One region of the Pseudomonas sp. NPDC089396 genome, then DNA from elsewhere that is predicted to be linked to it. Evidence: predicted binding sites of a transcription regulator. Region 1 holds the regulator's gene; each other region holds the start of a gene.
What was found. Region 1 encodes sigma-54, which starts transcription at its own class of promoters, with help from an activator protein. Its sites were predicted from a motif close to ANTGGCATNNANNTTGCTNT; they were not measured.
Positions count from the first base shown of each region.

Region 2: the regulator sigma-54 is predicted to act here: its motif matches at 1,337-1,356, upstream of glnA (type I glutamate--ammonia ligase).
Region 3: the regulator sigma-54 is predicted to act here: its motif matches at 3,285-3,304, upstream of flgB (flagellar basal body rod protein FlgB).

Region 1 covers NZ_JBIVIC010000002.1:310,784-316,489, reverse strand. The annotation lists gene ACIPZB_RS04465 (ATP-binding cassette domain-containing protein) at 1-111, opposite strand, end outside; gene ACIPZB_RS04460 (KpsF/GutQ family sugar-phosphate isomerase) at 359-1,333, shown strand; gene ACIPZB_RS04455 (HAD family hydrolase) at 1,347-1,871, shown strand; gene lptC (LPS export ABC transporter periplasmic protein LptC) at 1,880-2,452, shown strand; gene lptA (lipopolysaccharide transport periplasmic protein LptA) at 2,439-2,963, shown strand; gene lptB (LPS export ABC transporter ATP-binding protein) at 2,964-3,689, shown strand; gene ACIPZB_RS04435 (RNA polymerase factor sigma-54) at 3,864-5,357, shown strand; gene hpf (ribosome hibernation-promoting factor, HPF/YfiA family) at 5,436-5,706, shown strand, end outside.
Region 2 covers NZ_JBIVIC010000005.1:152,752-158,457, forward strand. The annotation lists gene glnA (type I glutamate--ammonia ligase) at 1-1,239, opposite strand, end outside; gene thiI (tRNA uracil 4-sulfurtransferase ThiI) at 1,714-3,168, shown strand; gene typA (translational GTPase TypA) at 3,295-5,115, shown strand; gene ACIPZB_RS11035 (PhoPQ-activated pathogenicity-related family protein) at 5,301-5,706, shown strand, end outside.
Region 3 covers NZ_JBIVIC010000008.1:210,192-215,897, forward strand. The annotation lists gene flgM (flagellar biosynthesis anti-sigma factor FlgM) at 1-191, opposite strand, end outside; gene flgA (flagellar basal body P-ring formation chaperone FlgA) at 342-1,094, opposite strand; gene ACIPZB_RS17210 (chemotaxis protein CheV) at 1,173-2,102, shown strand; gene cheR (protein-glutamate O-methyltransferase CheR) at 2,154-2,981, shown strand; gene flgB (flagellar basal body rod protein FlgB) at 3,351-3,761, shown strand; gene flgC (flagellar basal body rod protein FlgC) at 3,764-4,207, shown strand; gene flgD (flagellar hook assembly protein FlgD) at 4,223-4,930, shown strand; gene flgE (flagellar hook protein FlgE) at 4,961-5,706, shown strand, end outside.

The DNA.
Region 1 (5,706 bases):
GGTGACCTTGCCACGCGGGATGCGTATGTCGACATTGCTGAAAATGCTGCGCGAACCGCGCTTGAAGGTGACACCCTTCAACTCGACCGCGTAGGCGCTATCCACACTCATCTAGACTCCTTGCTAGTGCAGCCTCGTCCTAATGGACGCCGGCCCCCATCAGGAAGGCACACGCGCCCCTGGCAGGCCGAATAGCGGCGAACTATAGCACCGGTAACAGGGCGGCCCCAAGGCCATGGAACGAGTCGTTCAGGCCAATGACAGACTTTGCCGACATTTCCGATGGCAATCGAAAGGATGAGGCTTTCTTCCATTGCGGCTATAATCGCCGCCTTTTCATCAGGCATCGTTTTTCAACATGAGCCAATCCAGCGAGTTGATCCAATCCGCACAGCGAACACTGCGCCTTGAACTCGAGGCCGTAGAAGGCCTGATGGCCCGTATCGACGCCAACTTCGTCAAGGCTTGCGAACTGATCCTGGCGAGCAAGGGCCGCGTCGTGGTGGTCGGCATGGGCAAGTCTGGGCATATCGGCAACAAGATCGCCGCGACCTTGGCCAGCACCGGCACACCGGCATTCTTCGTGCACCCGGCCGAAGCCAGCCATGGCGACATGGGCATGATCACTCGCGACGATGTCATTCTCGCCCTTTCCAACTCGGGCAGTACTGCCGAGATCGTCACCCTGTTGCCGTTGATCAAGCGCCTGGGCATCCAGCTGATCAGCCTGACCGGCAATCCGGATTCGCCTCTGGCCCAGGCCGCCGAGGTCAACCTCGACGCCCGTGTCGCCCAGGAGGCCTGCCCGCTGAACCTGGCGCCCACCTCGTCCACCACCGCAGCACTGGTGCTGGGCGACGCCCTGGCCATCGCGCTGCTCGAAGCCCGTGGCTTCACCGCCGAGGACTTCGCCTTCTCGCACCCAGGCGGAGCCTTGGGCCGACGCCTGTTGCTCAAGGTCGAGAACGTCATGCACGCGGGCGACGAGCTGCCACAGGTGCAACGCGGCACGCTGCTCAAGGACGCGCTCCTGGAAATGTCCCGCAAGGGCCTGGGCATGACCGTGGTCCTGGAACCGGATGGCAAGCTGGCGGGGATCTTCACCGACGGCGACTTGCGCCGCAGCCTGGATCGCAGCATCGACGTTCACACCACCTTGATCGACCAGGTGATGACCGTGCACGGCAAGACCGCACGCGCCGAAATGCTCGCGGCCGAGGCGCTCAAGATCATGGAAGACCACAAGATCAACGCCCTGGTGGTGGTCGACAAGGACGACCGTCCTACCGGCGCCCTGAACATGCACGACCTGCTGCGCGCAGGCGTGATGTAAAGGAGAACCCGTAATGACCCAAGATCTGCTGCAACGCGGCAAAGCCATCAAGCTCGCCGTATTCGATGTCGACGGCGTGCTCACCGACGGACGGCTGTACTTTCTCGAGGACGGCAGCGAGTTCAAGACCTTCAATACCCTCGATGGCCACGGCATCAAGATGCTCATGGCCGCAGGCGTAACCACGGCCATCATCAGCGGACGCAAGACCCCGGTCGTCGAGCGTCGAGCGAAAAACCTCGGCATCCCGCACCTGTTCCAGGGCCGCGAGGACAAATTGGTAGTGCTCGACGGCCTGCTCGCCGAACTGGGCCTAAGCTATGAACAGGTTGCCTATCTGGGCGATGACCTGCCGGACCTGCCGGTGATTCGCCGGGTGGGCCTGGGCATGGCGGTCGCCAATGCCGCGCCATTCGTTCGCCAGCACGCCCACGGCGTGACCCAGGCGCGCGGCGGCGAAGGCGCCGCCCGCGAGTTCTGCGAACTGATCATGCAGGCCCAGGGCACCCTGGACGCTGCCAATGCCAATTACCTTTAAGGCCGAACATGTTCAGCAAGAAAGCCCGCAATATTGTGCTGCTCACGCTGATCGCTGCCCTGCTGGTGGCGATCGGGTACTGGAATGTCAGCCCTGAAAGCTTCCTCGACCAGCCCGTGGCGCAAGTTGATGAAAGCGCCATCGACTATTACGCGATCAACGCCCACAGCCTGCAGTTTCTTCCCGATGGCAAGCTGCAGTACGAAATGACCGCCGACAAAGTCGAACACCTCAAGGCCAGCGAAGTCACACTGGTGACCACGCCCGACCTGCACATGTACCGCGGTACCGAGTACCCGTGGCATGTGCAGAGCGTACGCGCCGAGGTCAACCCCGACGGCAGCGAAGTCGAACTGATCGACAAGGTGCGTGTCGCACGCACTGACGAAAAACAGCGCGAAACCATCATTACCAGCTCGCGCATGACCGTATTCCCACAGAAGCAATATGCGCAGACCGAGCAAGCCGTTAGAATCGACGGCGCCGGTGGTACGACCACGGGCAAGGGTATGAAAGCGTATTTGAAAGAAGGCAGGATGGACCTGCTCTCTAACGTAAGAGGACAGTATGAGGCTCGTTAAAACCCTCCCCCTTTTGCTCAGCCTGAGCGCAGCACTGGGAAGCGCGAGCGCCTTCGCCCTGCCGACCGACCGTGACCAGCCTATCCGCATCCAGGCCGACAACGCGCACCTGGACGACAAGCAAGGCGTGGCCACCTACACCGGTGACGTGATCATCACCCAAGGCTCGATGATGATCAAAGGCAACACCGTGACCATGACCCGCGCCGCCAACGGCGACATCGACGTGGTGACCTCGGTGGGCAACCTGGCCTACTTCGAGCAACAGCAGAGCGCCGCCAAGCCTGACAAGATGAAGGGCTGGGCCGTGACCATCCAGTACCAGGCACAGAAAGACACGGTGATCCTCACCGACCGTGCCAAGGTCGAGAACGAAGGCAACACCACCGAAGGCGAGAAGATCGTCTACAACACCAAGTCCCAGGTTGCGACCGCCGGTCGCGGTGGCAACGTGACTCAACCACGTCAGCGCATCGACATGGTGATCCAGCCGAAGAAGAAGGCCGAGTAAATGGCAACCCTCAAAGCCCAGCACCTGGCCAAGAGCTACAAAAGCCGGCAAGTCGTGCGCGACGTCAGCCTGTCGATCGACAGCGGCCAGATCGTCGGCCTGCTCGGCCCCAACGGCGCCGGCAAGACCACCTGCTTCTACATGATCGTCGGCCTGGTCCAGGCCGATCAGGGCCGGGTTCTGATCGACAACCTCGATGTCAGCCACCAGCCGATGCACGGCCGTGCCCGCGCCGGTATCGGCTATCTGCCGCAGGAAGCTTCGATCTTCCGCAAACTGTCGGTGGCCGACAACATCATGGCGATCCTCGAAACGCGCAAGGACATCGACCGTGACGGCCGGCGCAAGGAGCTGGAAAGCTTGCTGCAGGAGTTCCATATCAGCCATATCCGCGACAACCTCGGCATGAGCCTGTCCGGTGGCGAACGCCGCCGCGTCGAGATTGCCCGCGCACTGGCGACCGCACCGAAGTTCATCCTGCTGGACGAACCCTTTGCCGGCGTCGACCCGATTTCCGTTGGCGACATCAAGCAGATCATCTACCACCTCAAGGCCAAGGGCATCGGTGTGCTGATCACCGACCACAACGTTCGCGAGACCCTGGACATCTGTGAAACCGCCTACATCGTCAACGATGGCCAACTGATCGCCGAGGGCGATGCCGAGACCATCCTGGCCAACGACCTGGTCAAGGAAGTTTACCTGGGTCACGAGTTCCGACTCTGAGCCCAGATGTGCCTGGAGCACTGGCAAACCGCTCCTGACGGGGCTTAAGTTGTTACAGTGCTCTAGGCAAACGCTACAATTTAAGGCATAAAACTTGCTTGAATTAGGCGCTCCGGCGCCCTCATGTAGTGGATGGCGCATGCGCGCCGGCGAACAAGGTATTTAGCCCCAGCCATGAAACCATCGCTCGTCCTAAAAATGGGCCAGCAACTGACGATGACTCCTCAGTTGCAACAGGCCATCCGCCTACTCCAGCTTTCCACCCTGGACCTGCAGCAGGAAATCCAGGAAGCGCTGGAGTCCAATCCGATGCTCGAACGCCAGGAAGACGGCGAAGACTTCGACAACAGCGACCCGATGGCGGACAACGCCGAAAACAAGCCGGTTACCGAAGTCCAGGACAACAGCTTCCAGGAAAGCTCCAGCAGTGCCGAAAACCTGGAGGACGGTGAGTGGAACGAGCGAATCCCCAACGAGCTTCCGGTCGATACCGCCTGGGAAGACATCTACCAGACCAGCGCCAGCAGCCTGCCGAGCAACGATGACGACGAGTGGGACTTCACCACCCGCACATCGGCCGGCGAGAGCCTGCAGAGCCACCTGCTGTGGCAACTGAACCTGGCACCGATGTCCGATACCGATCGCCTGATCGCCGTCACCCTGATCGACAGCATCAACGGCCAGGGCTACCTGGAAGACACGCTCGAAGAGATTTGCGCAGGCTTCGACCCGGAACTGGATATCGAACTCGACGAGATCGAAGCTGTGCTGCACCGCATCCAGCAGTTCGAACCTGCCGGCGTCGGCGCCCGCTGCCTCGGCGAATGCCTGCTGCTGCAACTGCGCCAACTGCCCTCCAGCACACCCTGGATGAGCGAAGCCCAGCGCCTGGTCAGCGATTTCATCGACCTGCTCGGCAGCCGCGACTACAGCCAGCTGATGCGCCGCATGAAGCTCAAGGAAGACGAGCTGCGTCAGGTGATCGAGCTGGTGCAGAGCCTCAACCCGCGCCCGGGTTCGCAGATCGAGTCCAGCGAACCTGAATACGTGGTGCCCGATGTGATCGTGCGCAAGGACAGCGAGCGCTGGCTGGTCGAACTGAACCAGGAAGCGATCCCGCGCCTGCGGGTCAACCCGCAGTATGCCGGCTTCGTCCGCCGCGCCGACACCAGCGCCGACAACACCTTCATGCGCAACCAGCTTCAGGAGGCACGCTGGTTCATCAAGAGCCTGCAGAGCCGCAATGAAACCCTGATGAAGGTGGCCACCCAGATCGTCGAGCACCAGCGTGGTTTCCTCGACCACGGTGACGAAGCGATGAAGCCGCTGGTACTGCACGATATCGCCGAAGCGGTAGGCATGCACGAGTCGACCATTTCGCGGGTCACCACGCAGAAATACATGCACACACCTCGCGGCATCTACGAGCTGAAATACTTTTTCTCGAGCCACGTCAGCACCGCCGAGGGCGGAGAATGCTCGTCCACGGCGATCCGCGCGATCATCAAGAAACTGGTTGCGGCGGAAAATCAGAAAAAGCCATTGAGTGACAGCAAGATCGCTGGTTTACTGGAGGCACAAGGCATCCAGGTAGCCCGTCGCACCGTCGCCAAGTACCGCGAGTCCCTCGGCATCGCACCGTCGAGCGAGCGCAAGCGACTGATGTAGCCCCTGGGTGTGCCACAGCGTTTGTGGGGCAGGTGCAATACCTGCCTCTTTATGCACGGGCAACAAAGGAGAAGCTGTATGCAAGTCAATATCAGTGGACAGCATGTAGAAGTCACCCAGCCGCTACGCGATTACGTGCTGGAAAAGCTCGCCAGGGTGGAGAGTCACTTCGACAAGATCACCAACGTGCAGGTCATCATGAAAGTCGAGAAGCTGCAGCAGAAGGTCGAAGCGACCCTGCAGATTCCCGGCGGCGAAGTGGTTGCCAACGCAGAACACGAAGACATGTATGCAGCGATCGACGCCTTGGCCGACAAGCTCGACCGCCAACTGAAAAAACACAAGGAAA
Region 2 (5,706 bases), on a different contig from region 1:
GCTGCCGCAAACCTGCGGGATATCCTTCGCCTCTTCAGGCGGCAGGTCGTACAGGTTCTTGTCGGCAGCATCGCCTGGGTGGATCTTGTTCTGGATGCCGTCCAGGCCAGCCATCAGCAGGGCCGCGAAGGCCAGGTACGGGTTGGCCGATGGGTCCGGGAAGCGTGCTTCGATACGACGGGCTTTCGGGCTGCCGACGTAAGGAATACGGATCGAGGCGGAACGGTTGCGAGCCGAGTAGGCCAGCATTACCGGCGCTTCGAAGCCTGGGACCAGGCGCTTGTAGGAGTTGGTCGACGGGTTGGTGAAGCCGTTCAGGGCCTTACCGTGCTTGATGATACCGCCGATGAAGTACAGGGCGGTGTCGGACAGGCCGGCATAGCCTTCACCCGAGAAGGTGTTCTTGCCGTCTTTCCAGATCGACATGTGCACGTGCATGCCCGAGCCGTTGTCGCCGTACAGTGGCTTCGGCATGAAGGTGGCGGTACGGCCGTAAGCGTCGGCAACGTTGTGCACGACGTATTTCAGGGCCTGTACTTCGTCAGCCTTCTTCACCAGGGTGTTGAACTTGACGCCGATTTCGTTCTGGCCGGCAGTCGCCACTTCGTGGTGGTGAACTTCAACGGTCTGACCCATTTCTTCCAGTGCGTTGCACATGGCAGTACGGATTTCGTGGTCGTGGTCGAACGGCGGAACCGGGAAGTAGCCGCCTTTCACGCCTGGACGGTGGCCTTTGTTGCCGCCTTCCACGTCAGCGCCGGTCATCCACGAGCCTTGCTCGGAGAAGATCTTGAACATCGAGCCGGAGATGTCCGACTGGAACTTCACTTCGTCGAAGATGAAGAACTCAGGCTCTGGACCTGCGAATACGGTGTCACCGATGCCGGTGCTCTTCAGGTACTCTTCGGCGCGCTTGGCGATGCCACGCGGGTCGCGATCGTAGCCCTGCATGCTCGACGGGTCGACGATGTCGCAGGTGATGATCAGGGTCGGCTCTTCGGTGAACGGGTCCAGTACAGCGGTGTCGTCGACCGGCATGAGGATCATGTCGGAGGCTTCGATGCCTTTCCAGCCTGCGATGGAGGAACCGTCGAACATCTTGCCGACTTCGAAGAAGTCTTCGTCCAGGCCATCACGCGCCGGCATGGTCACGTGATGCTGAATGCCTTTGGTGTCCGTGAAACGCAGATCAATCCACTTGACGTCATGATCTTTGATGAGTTGAACCGACTTCGACATGTTGTCCTCCGGAGGGTCTAGAGCGCGGTGGGCCGCCGCCCTGGAAAAAGGGTGTTGCTGGGCGCGGATAGTCGGCCAAGCTTACCTGCCTCACAAGGGAGCAAATTGCATGCCAGTGCCCGAAAATGGCGAGGCTGGGATAAAAAGGGGCGTTTGCGGGCATCTAGGGGTGTAGGCCTGGCGAAAAATGCACTCTTAAGATGCGGATTTTGGTAGTTGCGCACCAATACGGTGCGTTTGTTGGGGTTTGTGCTTCCTTTAAGGGCCTCATCGCCGGCAAGCCGGCTCCCACAAGGTCAACCACAGGCCTCAAGACCTACGCCCTCCCCTGTGGGAGCCGGCTTGCCGGCGATGAGGCCGGTGCGGGCAAACATAAATCCAACCTTCTGTACAAAAGTTGGTCAAATCCTGAGCAATTTCCGATATAATTCGCGCCCCTCATTTTCGGCAGGCCCTGCGCGCGCTGTTAAACCAATGAAACTTATCGTCAAAGTCTTCCCAGAGATCACCATCAAGAGCCGGCCGGTGCGCAAGCGCTTCATCCGCCAGCTCGGCAAGAACATCCGCAACGTGCTCAAGGACCTCGATCCTGAGCTCGCGGTCGATGGTGTCTGGGACAATCTCGAAGTGGTCACCCGCGTCGAGGACGAGAAGGTCCAGCGCGAGATGATCGAGCGCCTCACCTGCACGCCGGGTATCACCCATTTCCTGCAGGTCGAGGAGTACCCGCTGGGCGACTTCGACGACATCGTCGCCAAGTGCAAGCAGCACTTCGGTCACCTGCTGGAAGGCAAGATCTTCGCTGTGCGTTGCAAGCGTGGCGGCCACCACGACTTCACTTCGATGGACGTCGATCGCTACGTCGGCAGCCAGCTGCGCCAGCAGTGCGGCGCCGCCGGCATCGACCTGAAGAACCCTGAAGTGCTGGTGCGCATCGAAATCCGCAACCAGCGCCTGTACGTCATCCACAACCAGCACCAGGGCATTGGCGGCTACCCGCTGGGCGCCCTGGAGCAGACCCTGGTGCTGATGTCCGGTGGTTTCGACTCCACCGTGGCGGCCTACCAGATGATGCGCCGTGGCCTGATGACCCACTTCTGCTTCTTCAACCTCGGCGGCCGCGCCCACGAGCTGGGGGTGATGGAAGTCGCCCACTACCTGTGGAAGAAATACGGCAGCAGCCAGCGCGTGCTGTTCATCAGCGTGCCGTTCGAAGAAGTGGTGGGCGAGATCCTCAACAAGGTCGACAACAGCTACATGGGCGTGACCCTCAAGCGCATGATGCTGCGCGGCGCCGCGCACATGGCCGATCGTCTGGAAATCGAAGCGCTGGTGACCGGCGAGGCGATCTCCCAGGTATCCAGCCAGACGCTGCCGAACCTGTCGATCATCGATTCGGCGACCGACAAGCTGGTACTGCGCCCATTGCTGGCCAGCCACAAGCAGGACATCATCGACCAGGCCACCGAAATCGGCACTGCCGATTTCGCCAAGCACATGCCTGAATACTGCGGCGTGATCTCGGTGAACCCGACGACTCATGCCAAGCGTCATCGCATGGAGCATGAAGAGAAACAATTCGACATGGCCGTGCTGGAACGCGCCCTCGAACGCGCCAAGTTCATCTCCATCGACCACGTGATCGACGAGCTGGGCGAGGACGTGGAAATCGAGGAAGTACGCGAAGCGCTGCCAGGCCAGATCGTCATCGACATCCGTCACCCCGACGCCCAGGAAGACGAGCCTCTGGTGCTCGAGGGCGTTGAAGTCCAGGTGATGCCGTTCTACGCGATCAACAGCAAGTTCAAGCAGCTGGATGAGACCCGCCAGTACTTGCTGTATTGCGACAAAGGTGTGATGAGCCGTCTGCACGCACACCACCTGCTCAGTGAGGGACATGCCAATGTGCGTGTTTATCGTCCGGCATAAGATGCCAGGGCTGTATGGCGGCAGCATCCGCCATCGCCCTCCCGACCGCCGGGCCCGCTGAGCCTTTTAACTTCATATTGGCCGCCTAGACTGGCGGCAACCGAATCCTCTGATCGAGATACAGTTGTGATCGAAAATCTGCGTAACATCGCCATCATCGCCCACGTTGACCATGGTAAAACCACCCTCGTCGACAAACTCCTGCGTCAGTCCGGCACTCTGGAGCGTAACGAGCTCAACGACGAGCGCGTCATGGACTCCAACGACCAGGAAAAAGAGCGCGGCATTACCATTCTGGCGAAGAACACCGCCATCAACTGGAACGGCTACCACATCAACATCGTCGACACCCCCGGCCACGCCGACTTCGGTGGCGAGGTTGAGCGTGTAATGTCGATGGTCGACTCCGTGCTGCTGCTGGTCGACGCCCAGGACGGCCCGATGCCGCAAACCCGCTTCGTGACCAAGAAGGCCTTCGAAGCCGGCCTGAAGCCGATCGTCGTGATCAACAAGGTTGACCGTCCGGGCGCGCGTCCTGACTGGGTTCTGGACCAGATCTTCGACCTGTTCGACAACCTCGGTGCCACCGACGAACAGCTGGACTTCAAAGTCGTCTACGCCTCGGCCCTGAACGGCATTGCCGGTCTGGACCACACCGCCATGGGCGAAGACATGACCGCGCTGTACCAGTCGATCGTCGACAACGTACCAGCACCGGACGTCGATCGTGACGGTTCGTTCCAGATGCAGATCTCCGCGCTGGACTACAACAGCTTCCTCGGCGTTATCGGCGTTGGCCGTATCGCCCGTGGTCGCGTCAAGCCGAACACCCCGGTTGTCGCCATCGACACCAACGGCAAGAAGCGCAACGGCCGTATCCTGAAGCTGATGGGTCACCACGGTCTGCACCGTGTTGACGTCGAAGAAGCCCAGGCCGGCGACATCGTCTGCATCAGCGGTTTCGACGAGCTGTTCATCTCCGACACCCTGTGCGCCCCGGATGCGGTAGAAGCGATGAAGCCGCTGACCGTTGACGAGCCGACCGTTTCGATGACCTTCCAGGTCAACGACTCGCCGTTCTGCGGCAAGGAAGGCAAGTTCGTCACCAGCCGTAACATCAAGGACCGTCTGGACAAAGAGCTGCTGTACAACGTTGCTCTGCGCGTTCAGGAAACCGATTCCCCTGACAAGTTCAAGGTATCGGGCCGTGGTGAGCTGCACCTGTCGGTACTGATCGAAACCATGCGCCGTGAAGGCTTCGAGATGGCCGTAGGCCGTCCTGAAGTGATCATCCGCGAAGTCGACGGCGTTAAGCAGGAGCCGTTCGAGAACGTCACCATCGACATCCCTGAAGATTCGCAGGGCAAGGTCATGGAAGAAATGGGTCTGCGTAAAGGCGACCTGACCAACATGGTGCCGGATGGCAAAGGTCGTGTGCGCCTGGAGTACAACATTCCAGCCCGTGGTCTGATCGGTTTCCGTAACCAGTTCCTGACCCTGACCAACGGTGCAGGCATCCTGACCTCGATCTTCGATCGCTACGACACCATGAAGTCGGGCCAGATGTCCGGCCGCCTCAACGGCGTACTGGTTTCGGTCGAGACCGGCAAGGCACTGACCTACTCGCTGGAAACCCTGCAGGCGCGTGGCAAGCTGTTCGTTGAACACGGTCAAGAGATCTACAACGGTCAGATCATCGGCCTGAACAGCCGCGACAACGACCTGGGCGTGAACCCGACCAAAGGCAAGAAGCTCGACAACATGCGTGCTTCGGGCAAAGACGAAGTCATCGCCCTGGTTCCGCCAGTTCGCCACACCCTGGAACAGGCCCTGGAATTCATCCAGGACGACGAGCTGTGCGAAGTCACGCCGAAGTCGATCCGTCTGCGCAAGAAGATCCTGGACGAAGGCGAGCGTACCCGCGCTGCCAAGAAAGCCAAGAACTGAGTTAGCTCAGGCTGAATGAAAACGCCCCCGGTCGAAAGGCCGGGGGCGTTTTTGTTTGCTTTGTGGAAAGTGGCTGTAGGAAGCGGCTGTGTTTCGCGGCTGCATGTTCGACTGTGAACTTAGCCACCTTGTCGCGCTTGGAACCGTTGCCTACGTTGCCGGCTCTTTCCCATGGAGCACGGCACATGAACTGTCGCTATTTGCTGGTAATCCCCTGTCTCGCTGTCTGTTTCCAGGCCAGTGCCCAGCAGGACTGCAGCGGGCTGCGCCCGCAGGAAGTGGCCCGCTGTCATGTCGAAAAGGTAAGGCAGGCGCCGCTGCAGTACCAGCTTGAGCAGAAGACCCCCGCGCGGGGCTATACCCTTTATCAGTACCGGATGACCTCGCAGACCTGGGCGCCTGAACCGGTGGTCGAACCCCGCTTGTGGGAGCACCGCGTCGAGCTTTATGTGCCCGATGCTGCGTCGCAGGAAAAGGCGCTGCTGGTGGTGAATAACGGTGTGAGATTGGGTGAGGAGCAACAAACACCCGACTACTCGTCCGAGGCGCTGAGTGCGGTGGCTGTGCAGACGCAGACCGTTGTGGCAATGA
Region 3 (5,706 bases), on a different contig from region 1:
TGGTCGCGCAGCTTGTCGCTGATCTTCTGCAACTGCTGGGCCTCTTGACTGAGGTGTACCGCTTCTCCGCTGGCGCTTTTCGGCGCTTCGACCGGCTCGCCAGCCTTGTCGGCAGTGCCCGGCGCGGCATTGCCGCGAACGCCGCCGGTGACCGACGGAGAGTTATTCAAACGACTGAAGTCGATGACCATGATCAGAAACCTCTGGGTATTTGGACGCTTGCCTTGTTTTCGGCCAACCCGAATAAAACTTTAGGCACAAATGCACAGCCGCCTGTCGGCAAGCCCGTGTACCCGTTTCCGACACAGTTTAGGAAAACCGCCCGCGCACCGCCAGCCCATTTACATGGCCACCTCGACCTGGCCGGGGCCGGTGACGCGTGCCTTGACCACCCGTTTGGAATTGAGATTGCGCACCCGAATCTGCTCGCCCTGGCCGCCCTTGGCCAGCGCCTCGCCCGGCATGCGCACGCTGAGGCTGCCGCTGCGGGCGGTGATGACCACGTGATCGCCCTTGCGCACCACCTCGGCCTGTTCAAGGTGCTGTGGGGTGAGCACCTGGTCGATCACCGTGGAGCGCACCATCTTCATGCCCACCGCCTGGTCGAGGTCGTTGAGAAAGCCCTGGGTCAAGGTGCCCACATCGCGCTCGCGCAGGGCCACGTCGCCTTCACCGATCACGTTGTCACGCTTGAGCGGGCGGGTAACCACGACCACATCGCGAAACAGTCGCACCGTCGCCGGTACGAACAGTGTCCAGGGTGCGCCGCCATCGCAACGCACCCGCACGGTCACTCGGCCCACCGGTTGCGACGGGCTTTCCAGCGAGGCGTCCAGCTGCTGGCTGCACAGCGGCATGCGCAGGCGAGGGTCGAGCGGGCTGACCTGGATTTCGTAGCGTCCGGCCGTCTGGGTGGTGGCCAGGTAGTCCTCGACGGCAAATTCAAGAAACCCTTGGGTGACGCCGATAAGCTGTTCAGGCAAGGTAACCGCGTCCGCTAGCGTGCGAACGCCGGGTGCCAGCAGGCACAATGCGGCCAGCGCAGCGCTCAGCAGCGGCGTCAGTCGTCGGAAAATTGTCGTTTTCATGTACATGGCGCTCAAAAAAGCAAAGCCCGTGCCGACTCGCTGATCGAGTCGCTACCAACAGGCAGAAAACAGAAGGAGTCAGGCATGGCGGGGGTAATGGATTCAGTCAACCAGCGCACGCAGCTGGTTGGGCAGAATCGCCTGGAATTGCTGTTGTTCCGCCTCAATGGCCAGCAGCTCTACGGCATCAACGTGTTCAAGGTTCGCGAAGTGCTGCAGTGTCCGGCCCTGACCGTGCTGCCCAAATCGCACCCGGTGGTGCGCGGCGTGGCCAATATTCGCGGGGCGACCATTCCGATCCTTGACCTGTCGATGGCCACCGGCCTGCCAGGGCTGCAGGAAGAAACGCGCAACAGTTTCGTGATCATCACCGAGTACAACACCAAGACCCAGGGCTTTCTGGTGCATTCGGTCGAGCGCATCGTCAACATGAACTGGGAAGAGATCCATCCGCCACCCAAGGGCACCGGCCGCGACCACTACCTGACGGCGGTCACCCGGGTGGACAACCGCATGGTCGAGATCATCGACGTGGAGAAGGTGCTGGCCGAGGTGGCGCCGTCTTCCGAGCAGGTGTCTGCGGGTGTGGTGGATGCCGAGGTGCAGGACAAGGCCGTGCTGTTGCGGGTGCTGACCGTCGACGATTCGTCGGTGGCACGCAAGCAGGTCAGCCGCTGCCTGCAGACGGTGGGCGTGGAAGTGGTGGCGCTCAACGACGGTCGCCAGGCACTGAACTACCTGCGCAAGTTGGTGGAGGAGGGCAAGCGGCCGGAAGAAGAGTTCCTGATGATGATCTCGGACATTGAAATGCCAGAAATGGACGGCTATACGCTGACCGCGGAGATCCGCAACGATCCGCGCATGCAAAAATTGCACATCTGCCTGCATACTTCCCTGTCCGGGGTATTCAACCAGGCGATGGTCAAGAAGGTCGGTGCCGATGACTTCCTGGCCAAGTTCAAGCCGGACGACCTGGCCCAACGCGTGGTCGACCGGATCAAGGCGGCGCATTGAAGCAGCCGGGGGCGCGCTCCCGGCACCAGAGATTGAAAAGAGGCGGCAGTAGTGTCTACGGGTAATTTGGAGTTCGAACAGTTCCGGGTCTTCCTGGAGAAAGCCTGTGGCATCCTGCTGGGGGAGAATAAGCAGTACTTGGTTTCCAGCCGTCTCAACAAGCTGATGGAACAACAAGGTATCAAGAGCCTGGGCGAACTGGTGCAGCGCATCCAGACCCAGCCGCGTGGCGGCTTGCGCGAGCAGGTGGTCGACGCCATGACCACCAACGAGACCCTGTGGTTTCGCGACAGCTACCCATTCGAAGTGCTGAAGAACAAGGTCATTCCCGAGTTCATCAGGAACAATCCCGGCCAGCGCCTGCGCATGTGGTCGGCGGCCTGCTCGTCGGGCCAGGAGCCGTATTCCATTTCGATGGCCATCGATGAGTTCGAGCGCAGCAACCTGGGCCAGTTGAAGATGGGCGCGCAGATCGTCGCTACCGATCTCTCCGGTTCGATGCTGAACAACTGCAAGACCGGTGAGTACGACAGCCTGGCGATTGCCCGCGGCTTGTCCCAGGAGCGCCTGCAGCGCTACTTCGACCCCAAGGGCCCGGGGCGCTGGGCGGTGAAGCCGGCGATTCGCAGCCGGGTCGAGTTCCGCTCGTTCAACCTGCTCGACAGCTACGCGGCGCTGGGCAAGTTCGACATCGTGTTCTGCCGCAATGTGCTGATCTACTTCTCGGCGCAGGTGAAGAAGGACATTCTGTTGCGGATTCACAGCACGCTGAAGCCTGGGGGGTATCTGTTCCTCGGGGCGTCCGAGGCGCTCAATGGGTTGCCGGACCATTACCAGATGGTGCAGTGCAGCCCGGGGATTATCTACCAGGCCAAGTAAGACAAGAGGCCGGCAGAGAAAGTTGCCGGCCTTTTTGTTGTCTGCACTGGCCTCATCGCCGGCAAGCCGGCTCCCACAGGTGCCCCGCTGGGTTTGAAGTTGCGGTGTAGCTGTGGGAGCCGGCTTGCCGGCGATGTCCGCGAAGCGGACCCCATCGCAGTTGACGTCAATTTTTTGTTTTGCCGCTTTTGCCACCCGGCAATTGCCGCTTTCCCATGGCCAGGCGGAAGCACTTTGCCGCTTTTCTGGCATGACCCTCGCTCACACCGCTCCCGCGGCCCCGCATTCACGGGCTTTCAAAACCTTGGCACAGCCCTTGCTATACCTTCGCCAACGACATTCCGGTCAACCTTCGAAGGTTTCCCCGACATGAGCATCAGTTTCGACAAGGCACTTGGTATCCACGAAAAAGCCCTGGGCTTTCGCGCCCAGCGTGCCGAGGTACTGGCCAACAATATCGCCAACGCCGACACGCCCAACTACAAGGCGCGTGACATGGACTTCTCCTCGGTGCTCGCCGCCGAAAGCCAGAAGCAGCAAAGCGGTGGCCGCTTCGCCATGGACCGTACCAACAGCCGCCACATCGAGGCCGAAGGCCTGGCGATGAACGACGAGACCCTGCAGTACCGCACCCCGACGCAGCCGTCGATCGACCAGAACACCGTGGACGCGCACATCGAGCAATCGAACTACACCGAAAACGCCATCGGTTTCCAGGCCAGCTTCACCTTGCTCAACAGTAAATTCAAAGGGCTGGTTTCGGCCCTGCGCGGAGAATAAGCATGTCCCTTGCCAGTGTCTTCAACATCGCCGGTAGCGGCATGAGTGCGCAGAACACCCGCCTCAATACCGTGGCCTCCAACATCGCCAACGCCGAGACCGTGTCGTCGAGCATCGACCAGACCTATCGCGCCCGTCACCCGGTGTTCGCCACCACCTTCCAGGACGCCCAGGCGGGCAGCAGCCAGTCGCTGTTCGAAGATCAGGGCGAGGCCGGGCAGGGCGTGCAGGTCAAAGGCATCGTCGAAGACCAGAGCAACCTCGAAGCGCGCTACGAGCCGAACCACCCGGCGGCGAACAAGGACGGCTACGTCTATTACCCGAACGTCAACGTGGTCGAGGAGATGGCCGACATGATCTCCGCCAGCCGCGCGTTCCAGACCAACGCCGAGCTGATGAACACCGCCAAGAACATGATGCAGAAAGTCCTGACCCTGGGTCAGTGATAAGGAATCCAGACCATGGCAGTCGATAGCACCAGCGGTGTAAACCTCAACGAAGTCATCACGGCATCGGGTGTCGGTACGCCCACCAAGAAAAACACCGATACCGTTTCCAAGACCGGTAACGACACCCTCGGCAAGGACGCGTTCCTGCAGTTGCTGGTTACCCAGATGCAGAACCAGAACCCGCTCGATCCCCAGGACAACAGCGAGTTCGTCGCCCAGCTGGCGCAGTTCAGCAGCCTCGAAGGCATCACCAACCTGAACGACTCGGTCTCCACCATCACCAATGCCCTGGCGTCGTCCCAGGCCCTGCAGGCCTCGTCGCTGGTCGGCCGTTCGGTGATCGTGCAGAACGACAAGGCAGTGGTCGATACCGCTGAAAGCTTCAACGGCCAGATCATCGTGCCGCAGGCGATCGGTGAGGCGAAGGTCACCATCAAGGACAAGGACGGCAATACCGTCAAGACCATCGAACTTGGCGAACAGAAAGCCGGCTATGCCGACTTCATCTGGGACGGCACCAATTCCAGCGGCGAGAAAGTCGAGCCGGGCACCTACACCTTCACCGCCAGCACCACCGTCGATGGCCAGGCGGTACAGATGAACACCCTGCTGCCGGCCAAGGTGACCAGCGTCAGCTTCAACGCCACCGGCGAAATGGTGCTCAACCTCGCAGGTGTCGGCAAGGTTTCCCTCTCCGACGTACAAACCATCGGTATCTAAGGCCCGCTAGCGCGGCACAGGAGCGAATTCATGTCTTTCAATATCGGCCTTAGCGGGCTCTACGCAGCTGAAAAGCAGCTGGACGTTACCGGCAACAACATCGCCAACGTCAACACCACCGGTTTCAAGTCGTCGCGCGCCGAGTTCGCCGACGTCTATGCCGGCGCCAACCGCCTGGGCGTGGGCAAGAACCAGGTGGGCGCCGGTGTGCGCCTGTCGTCGGTTTCGCAGCAGTTCACCCAGGGTGATATCAACACCACCGGCAACGTGCTGGACATGGGCATCCAGGGCCAGGGTTTCTTCGTGCTGTCCGACAACGGTTCGCAGGTGTATACCCGCGCCGGTTCCTTCCAGGCCGACAAGGACAACTACGTGGTCACCTCGGATGGCCTGCGCCTGCAAGGCTATCCCGCCGACTCCAGCGGCAAGATCCAGAAGGGCGGACTGTCCGATCTGCGGATCGACACCTCGGCGCTGCAGCCCAAGGCCACCAGCCTGATCGACCAGGGCATCAACCTGAACTCCTCGGCCGCCGACATCCCGCTGCTGGTCGACGACGGCACCGGCAACATGGTGCCGAACAAGGCATTCGACCCGACTGACGAATCCACCTATACCAAATCGTTCCCGACCAAGGTGTACGACAGTCAGGGCAACGAGCACACCATGGAGCAGTACTACCGCAAGACCGGTACCAACGAGTGGACCTCGTACACCCTGATCGATGGCCGCAACCCGTTCGACCCGTCTTCGACCACTCCGCTCAGCGGCACCAT